One region of the Erwinia sp. TECH1 genome, then DNA from elsewhere that is predicted to be linked to it. Evidence: predicted binding sites of a transcription regulator. Region 1 holds the regulator's gene; the other holds the start of a gene.
The links. Region 1 encodes sigma-54, which starts transcription at its own class of promoters, with help from an activator protein. Its sites were predicted from a motif close to GTTGGCACANNTTTCGCTNT; they were not measured.
Positions count from the first base shown of each region.

Region 1 (4,211 bases):
GCATCGGTAGCCAGAGTTCAAGATAGCTGCGCGTCTGATAGATAAAATTGTGCACTTCGGTATGACGATCCAGGAAAGCGGCCACCGGACGATCCAGCCCCGTCATCGGCCGCAGTTTCGGATCCCAGTGCGGGTTCGGCAGAAAGCGGACGTCGAACACGTAATCGGCATCGATCGGAATACCGTGCTTGAAGCCGAAGGATTCAAACACCATCGTCAGTTCACGTTCCCGCTTGCCTAACAGGCGCGTGCGCAGCATTTCGGCCAGCTCGTGCACCGACATCTCCGAGGTATCGACGATCAGATCCGCACGCGAGCGCAGCGGCTCCAGCAGATCGCTCTCTTCATCGATGGCGCTTTCCAGCGAAAGATTTTTACTGGAAAGCGGATGCAGGCGTCGGGTATCGCTGTAGCGCCGGATCAGCGTATTGCGATCGGCATCCAGGAACAGCAGCTGCGGCGAAAAGCTGTCGGGCAGGCCGGTCAGCGCTTTCTCAAAGATCTCCGGCGACTCTGGCATATTGCGCACGTCAATACTGACGGCCGCCGAGATGTTACGATCCGCCAGTGACCTGGCCAGCTCCGGCAGCAGCACCACGGGCAGATTATCCACGCAGTAGAAGCCCATATCCTCCAGCGCCCTCAACGCGACGGACTTACCGGAACCAGAACGCCCGCTGACGATCATCAGCACCATGACTTATTCTCCTGATTTGAAGCCTTTCCAAAGGGACGGGGAACTTCCCTGTGCATACGCTCGGGCCGACAGACCGGCCCACTAAAGGCTTAAGAGGCGGCTTGTGGTTCCTCTGCCATGATAGCAAACAGCTCTTCATCGCTTTGCGCAGCGCGCAGTCGGCGGCAGACCGTTTTATCGGCCAGACGTTTTGCGACCAGCGAGAGCGTGTGCAGATGCGTTTTACACTGATCGGCAGGCACCAGCAGGGCGAAAAGCAGATCGACCGGTTGATTATCGATAGCGTCGAAGGCTACCGGCTGATCGAGACGGATAAACACGCCTACCGCGCGCAGCGTATCTTCCACCAGCTTGCCGTGTGGGATCGCGATGCCGTTACCTATGCCGGTACTGCCCATACGTTCACGCGTCAGGATCGCTTCAAAGATCGTCTGATGCGGCAGATTAAGCTGTTTGGCCGCCAGCTCGCTGATAATCTCCAGCGCCCGCTTTTTGCTCTGGCAGTGCACGCCGTTGCGGGTACAGGAAAGGCTCAGGACCGAGCTCAGTTCCAGTGTCAGGTCATTGTTCATCATAGGTTCACTTAGGTATTCACTTCCGCCTGGCAAAACGGCGCTGCCCGATCGTTCGGCAGGCCATCAGTCGAATGCATTATGCCCGTTGATTAACGGCCCGCCTTCTGCAATCAGAAGACGAGCCGGTTAGTTTACACCACATTCTTATCAGATAAGGGTGGCGAAAAAATAATCAATGCTGCAAGGGTAATTAATGCTGCTTCAGCTTGTCTTTATGTTTATTCAGCTGGCGTGTCAGCTTGTCAATCAGGCCGTCAATCGCCGCATACATATCTTTTTCTTCCGAGGTGGCGTGCAACTCACCACCGCTGACGTGCAGCGTCGCATCGGCGACCTGCGTCACCTTTTCCACCTTCAACACAATATAAACCTGCCCGATACGGTCAGTGTATTGCTCCAGCTTGGCGAATTTAGCCACCACGAATTCACGTAAAGGCTCGGTAATTTCAACATTCTGCCCGGTAATATTGAGTTGCATAAGCTCTTCCTTATCTGTTCGTTCAGACCAGCTGCTTGCGCTGATTTGAGGGCGGGATGGATAAAGACTCTCGGTACTTCGCGACGGTGCGGCGGGCCACGATGATCCCCTGGTCGGAGAGCAGGGTGGTCAGCTTGCTATCGCTAAGAGGCTTGGCGGGATTCTCCGCCGAGATCAATTTCTTCACCAGCGCGCGAATGGCCGTGGAAGAGGCTTCGCCGCCGCTTTCGGTGTTCACGTGACTGGAGAAGAAATATTTCAGTTCAAAAATACCGCGTGGGCTGTGCAGGTATTTTTGCGTGGTAACGCGTGAAATCGTCGATTCGTGCATCTCTACGGCGGAGGCGATATCCGCCAGCACCATAGGACGCATAAATTCTTCACCCTGCTCGAAGAAAGCCTGCTGCTGGTCGACGATGCAGCGCGTGACCTTCAGTAGCGTATCGTTGCGGCTCTCCAGACTTTTTATCAGCCAGCGGGCTTCCTGCAAATTGCTGCGAATAAACTGGCTGTCGCTGTCGCTGCGAGAGCTGCCGCCCAGCGAAGCATAGTGCTGGTTAATCTTCAGGCGCGGCACGCTGTCGGCATTCAGTTCCACCACCCAGCGGGCGCCGATTTTACGCACCAGCACGTCCGGGATGACATATTCCGGTTCGCTGGTATTAATCGACTGGCCGGGACGCGGGTCAAGCGACTGGATCAGCTGCATGGCGTTTTTCAGCACGTCCTCTTTCAGCCGCGTGACGCGCATCAGGCTGCGGAAGTCGTGGTTAGCCAGCAGATCCAGATGGTCGCTGACAATAAGCCTGGCCTCTTTCAGCCAGGGCGTGTCATCCACGAACTGCGACAGCTGCACCAGCAGGCAGTCGCGCAGATCGCGTGCGCAGACGCCGATCGGATCGAACCGCTGAACGCGCTTCAGTACCGCTTCGACTTCTTCCGCAGAAAGCTCTTCGTTGCCGATACTCTCCTGGATCTCCTGAAGAGAAACGGTCAGATAGCCGGTCGGATCCACGGCGTCGACAATGGCGGTGGCGATGGCGCGATCGGTATCGGTAAAAGGCGTCAGCTCTACCTGCCACATCAGGTAGTCCTGCAACGACTGGGTGGTTTCGCCCTGATAAACAGGCAGCTCGTCGTCGTGGTAGTCGGTGCCGGTGCCCGACGGCGTGCCGGCGGTGTAGATTTCGTCCCAGGTGGCGTCGAGCGGCAGCTCTTCCGGCATATCTTTTTGTTCCAGCGCCTCGCGGGTATCCAGCGCCTCTTTTTCCTGATATTCGCGGCTGTCGACTTCTTCGTGAAGATCGGTTTGTTCAAGCAGCGGGTTGCTTTCCAGCGCCAACTGAATTTCCTGCTGGAGTTCAAGCGTAGAGAGTTGCAGCAGACGTATCGCCTGCTGCAGTTGTGGCGTCATGGCAAGCTGTTGGCTAAGCCTGAGCTGCAAACCTTGCTTCATATTCAGGATACTTATTCCTTAAAAATCTTGACCGGTCTGAACACCTTATCAGAGTCTGAACTCTTCGCCCAAATAGACGCGCTTAACTTGTTCATCCTGGAGGATTTGCTCAGGCGAGCCGTGAGCGATCAGGTGTCCCTGACTGACGATATAGGCTCGTTCGCAGACGGCCAGCGTTTCACGGACGTTGTGATCGGTGATCAGCACGCCCAGGCCGCTGTCGCGCAGGTGTTCGATAATCTTTTTGATATCGATAACCGAAATCGGATCGACGCCTGCGAAAGGCTCATCCAGCAGGATGAATTTAGGGTTCGCCGCCAGCGCGCGGGCGATCTCTACGCGACGGCGTTCACCGCCGGAAAGCGCCTGACCCATGCTGTCGCGCAGGTGCGCGATATGGAACTCCTCCATCAGCTCGTTGGCGCGATCGGTTCGCTGTTCCGCCGTTAAATCTTCACGGATTTGCAGCACCGCCATCAGGTTGTCGTACACGCTCAGGCGGCGGAAAATAGAGGCTTCCTGCGGCAGATAGCCGATGCCCCGACGCGCGCGCGCGTGCAGCGGCAGAATACTGATATCTTCATCGTCGATAACGATGCGGCCCGCGTCGCGCGGCACAATGCCCACCACCATATAAAACGTGGTGGTCTTACCGGCGCCGTTCGGGCCCAGCAGGCCGACGATCTCACCGGATTTTACCTCCAGGCTGACATCTTCCACCACGCGTCGGCCTTTGTAGGCCTTCGCCAGATTTTGCGCAATTAAAGTCGCCATGGCTTAGTTACTCTTCTTGGGGGAGGAGGCGTTTTTATCCTGCAGCTGCGAAGGCACCAGCACGGTAGTGACGCGCTTGCCGGTATTGCCGTAGGCCTGCATTTTCTGCTCTTTCACCAGATAGGTGATGCGATCGCCTTTGACGTTGCTGTCCAGCTGCTCCAGATAAGCGCTGCCCGTCAGCTCGACGAAATCCTTCGCCAGCTCGTAGTGCATTTTCTGCGCATGGCC
Region 1 is NZ_JBSRZK010000001.1:4,245,956-4,250,166, reverse strand. It holds gene rapZ (RNase adapter RapZ) at 1-697, opposite strand, end outside; gene ptsN (PTS IIA-like nitrogen regulatory protein PtsN) at 787-1,269, opposite strand; gene hpf (ribosome hibernation promoting factor) at 1,463-1,750, opposite strand; gene rpoN (RNA polymerase factor sigma-54) at 1,773-3,206, opposite strand; gene lptB (LPS export ABC transporter ATP-binding protein) at 3,255-3,980, opposite strand; gene lptA (lipopolysaccharide ABC transporter substrate-binding protein LptA) at 3,984-4,211, opposite strand, start outside.

Region 2 (4,211 bases), 2.9 Mb from region 1:
GAACCGTGATTATCAGCGCGCACCGTTTGTCCGCCCTGACGGAAGCCAGTGAAATCCTGGTGATGCAGCAGGGCACGGTGGCCCAGCGCGGGCAGCATGAGGCGTTGATTGCCCAGGACGGCTGGTATCAGGATATGTATCGTTATCAGCAGCTGGAAGCGGCGCTGGACGAGGACGAAATCGCGAAAGGGGTACCGCATGGCGAATCTTAATCAGCTCTGGCCCACGCTGAAACGCCTGCTGCGCTACGGTTCGCCGTGGCGGAAATCGCTTGGCCTGGCGATAGTATTGCTGTGGATAGCGGCGGTGGCGGAAGTGCTCGGCCCGGTGCTGGTCAGCTATTTTATCGATAACATGGTGGCGAAGCATTCCATGCCGCTGGGTCTGGTCACCGGGCTGGCCGTCAGCTTTCTCCTGCTGCAAATCCTGGCCGCCGCGCTGCACTACTGGCAGTCGCTGCTGTTTAACGAGGCGGCGGTAGGCGTAGTGCAGCGGCTGCGTACGGACGTCATGGACGCCGCGCTGCGCCAGCCGCTGAGCGCTTTTGATACCCAGCCCGTTGGCCAGATTATTTCACGCGTGACCAATGACACCGAAGTCGTGCGCGATCTCTACGTCACCGTGGTAGCCACCGTGCTGCGCAGCGCGGCGCTGATCGGTGCCATGCTGGTGGCGATGTTCAGTCTCGACTGGCGCATGGCGCTGGTGGCGATAATGATTTTTCCGGCCGTACTGACCGTGATGCTGATTTATCAGCGCTACAGTACGCCTATCGTACGGCGAGTGCGTAGCTATCTGGCCGATATTAACAACGGCTTTAATGAAGTGATCAGCGGCATGAGCGTGATCCAGCAGTTTCGTCAGCAGGCGCGCTTTGGTGAGCGGATGAGCGAAGCGAGCCGCTCGCACTATCTGGCGAGAATGGAAACGCTACGGCTGGATGGCTTTCTGCTCCGGCCGCTGCTCAGCCTGTTTTCCGCCATGATCCTGTGCGGGCTGATGCTGCTGTTTGGCTTCTCCTCCAGCGGCAGCTTCGAGGTTGGCGTGCTTTACGCGTTTATTAACTACCTGGGCAGGCTAAACGAGCCGCTGATTGAGCTGACCACCCAGCAGTCGATGCTGCAACAGGCGGTAGTGGCCGGCGAGCGCATTTTTGAACTGATGGACGCGCCTCGCCAGCACTATGGTCAGGATAGTCGGCCGCTGGCCTCGGGGCGCATTGAGATTGAACATCTGAGCTTCGCCTATCGCGACGATCGCAACGTGCTCAACGATATCAACCTCAGCGTGCCTTCGCGCAGCTTTGTGGCGCTGGTCGGCCATACCGGCAGCGGGAAAAGCACGCTCGCTAACTTGCTGATGGGCTACTACCCGGTGAAGCAGGGTGAAATTCGCCTGGACGGCAGGCCGCTGACCGGGCTCAGCCACGGCGTGCTGCGCGAAGGCGTGGCGATGGTGCAGCAGGATCCGGTGGTGCTGGCCGACACCTTTTTCGCTAACGTGGCGCTGGGGCGTTCGATAAGCGAAGAGGCGGTCTGGCACGCGCTGGAAACCGTTCAGCTTGCCGAACTGGCGCGCTCGCTCTCCGACGGTATCTATACGCGGCTGGGCGAACAGGGTAACAATCTTTCCGTGGGTCAGAAGCAGCTGCTGGCGATGGCGCGCGTGCTGGTCGCCTCGCCGCAAATTCTGATCCTGGATGAAGCGACGGCGAATATTGATTCCGGCACGGAGCAGGCGATCCAGAAAGCGCTTAAGGCCGTTCGTCAGCAAACCACGCTGGTGGTTATCGCTCACCGACTCTCTACTATTATCGATGCGGATACCATTCTGGTGCTGCACAGAGGCCATGCGGTAGAGCAGGGCAACCATCAGCAGCTGTTGGCGAAACAGGGCCGTTACTGGCAGATGTATCAGCTCCAGCTGGCGGGCGAAGAGCTGGAAGAAACGTAATACCGCTTCGCTGCACTAAAAGCAGGCGGCCGAGCTGATAAAACAGCGGCGATGCACAATTTCGACGCGTAACGCACCTTAATGGTGCGTTTTCTTTTTCCCTCTATGCTTAATGTCATCATCAGGCCGCCACGCGTACGCAATATCTGCCGCCGCGCCTTTTAAAACGCACGTTTCTGATTTATGGCACAGCCTTTGCTTTGGTTAACGCAGGGCGGAATCACCGTTTTCTTTAGCTGGAGGGGATCGTATGAAGCTGGTTACCGTGGTAATCAAACCGTTTAAATTAGAAGACGTGCGTGAGGCGCTTTCTGCCATTGGCATTCAGGGCCTGACCGTCACCGAAGTCAAGGGATTTGGTCGCCAGAAAGGCCATGCCGAGCTTTATCGCGGCGCTGAATACAGCGTGAACTTCCTGCCAAAAGTTAAAATCGATGTGGCGATAGCGGACGACCAGCTGGACGAGGTTGTCGACGTTATCAGCAAGGCCGCCTACACCGGCAAAATTGGCGACGGCAAGATTTTTGTCGCTGAACTACAGCGGGTTATCCGTATTCGCACCGGCGAAGCGGACGAAGCCGCACTCTGATCTCGGGGCTAAGAATTGTGATGGGATGGGATAAAATGAGAAAAATGACTACCTTCGGCCTCGCCAGCCTCAGCCTGTTGCCCTCGCTTGCGATGGCGGCACCGCCAGCCGTGGCGGACAAGGCCGATAACGCCTTTATGATGATTTGCACCGCGCTGGTGCTGTTTATGACGATACCCGGCATTGCGCTTTTCTACGGCGGCCTCATCCGGGCTAAAAACGTCCTGTCCATGCTGACTCAGGTTTCCGTGACCTTTGCGATGGTGTGCGTTATCTGGATGCTCTACGGCTATTCGCTGGCCTTCAGCACGGGCAACGCTTTCTTTGGCGACTTCAGCATGGCGATGTTGAAAAACATTCAGCTGACGGCGCTGGTTGGAACCTTCTACCAGTATATTCACGTTTCGTTCCAGGCTTCATTTGCCTGTATTACCGTCGGCCTGATCGTTGGCGCGCTGGCCGAGCGTATTCGTTTCTCTGCGGTGCTGATCTTTGTGGCTATCTGGGTCACTTTCTCCTATCTGCCCATCGCGCACATGGTCTGGTCCGGTGGACTGCTGGCGCAGGACGGCGCGCTGGACTTTGCCGGCGGCACCGTGGTGCATATCAACGCCGCCGTTGCCGGTCTGGTCGGCGCTTACCTGGTCGGCAAGCGTGCGGGCTTTGGCAAAGAAGCCTTTAAACCGCATAACCTGCCGATGGTTTTCACCGGCACAGCGATCCTGTATGTCGGCTGGTTCGGCTTTAACGCCGGTTCGGCGAGCGCGGCTAACGAAATCGCGGCGCTGGCATTCCTGAACACCGTTATGGCGACCGCAGGCGCGATGCTGAGCTGGACGTTTGGCGAGTGGGCGCTGCGCGGCAAGCCTTCGCTGCTGGGCGTCTGCTCCGGTGCGATCGCGGGTCTGGTGGCGATTACGCCAGCCTGTGGCTACGTTGGCGTTGGCGGCGCGTTGGTTATCGGTATTATCGGCGGCCTGGCAGGCCTGTGGGGCGTCACCGTGCTGAAAAGATGGCTGCGCGTTGACGATCCCTGTGACGTGTTCGGCGTGCACGGCGTGTGCGGTATTGTAGGCTGCATCCTGACCGGTGTATTCGCTTCTTCTTCACTGGGCGGCGTCGGCTATGCCTCTGGCGTAACGATGGGGCATCAGATTTGGGTGCAGCTCTATAGCGTAGGCATTACGGTGGTCTGGACCGGCGTGGTCGCCTTTATCGCCTTTAAGGTTGCGGATATGACAGTCGGCCTGCGCGTGACCGAAGATCACGAACGTGAAGGTCTGGATGTGAACAGCCACGGCGAAAACGCTTATAACCAGTAAGCCGACTCGCAGCCGCTCTCGCTATCAAACCCCGCGCTCTGCGGGGTTTGTTATTTCAGCTACTGACGCAGGCGCATCACGCCTTCCTGCACCGTTGAAGCGACCAGTATCCCATCCTGAGTAAAGAACTCACCGCGTACGAAGCCTCTGGCACCGGATGCCGACGTGCTCTCCACGCTATAAAGCAGCCACTGATTCAGGTCGAAAGGGCGGTGAAACCACATCGAGTGATCGATAGTGGCGACCTGCATTCCCGGTTCCAGAAATCCTTTGCCGTGCGGCTGGAGTGCGACCGGCAGGAAGTTAAAGTCCGAGGCGTAGCCCAGCAGGTATTGGTGTATACGCCT
Region 2 is NZ_JBSRZK010000001.1:1,360,260-1,364,470, forward strand. It holds gene ACVWZ0_RS06280 (SmdA family multidrug ABC transporter permease/ATP-binding protein) at 1-212, shown strand, start outside; gene ACVWZ0_RS06285 (SmdB family multidrug efflux ABC transporter permease/ATP-binding protein) at 199-1,953, shown strand; gene glnK (P-II family nitrogen regulator) at 2,204-2,542, shown strand; gene amtB (ammonium transporter AmtB) at 2,563-3,864, shown strand; gene tesB (acyl-CoA thioesterase II) at 3,924-4,211, opposite strand, start outside.
Region 2: the regulator sigma-54 is predicted to act here: its motif matches at 2,136-2,155, upstream of glnK (P-II family nitrogen regulator).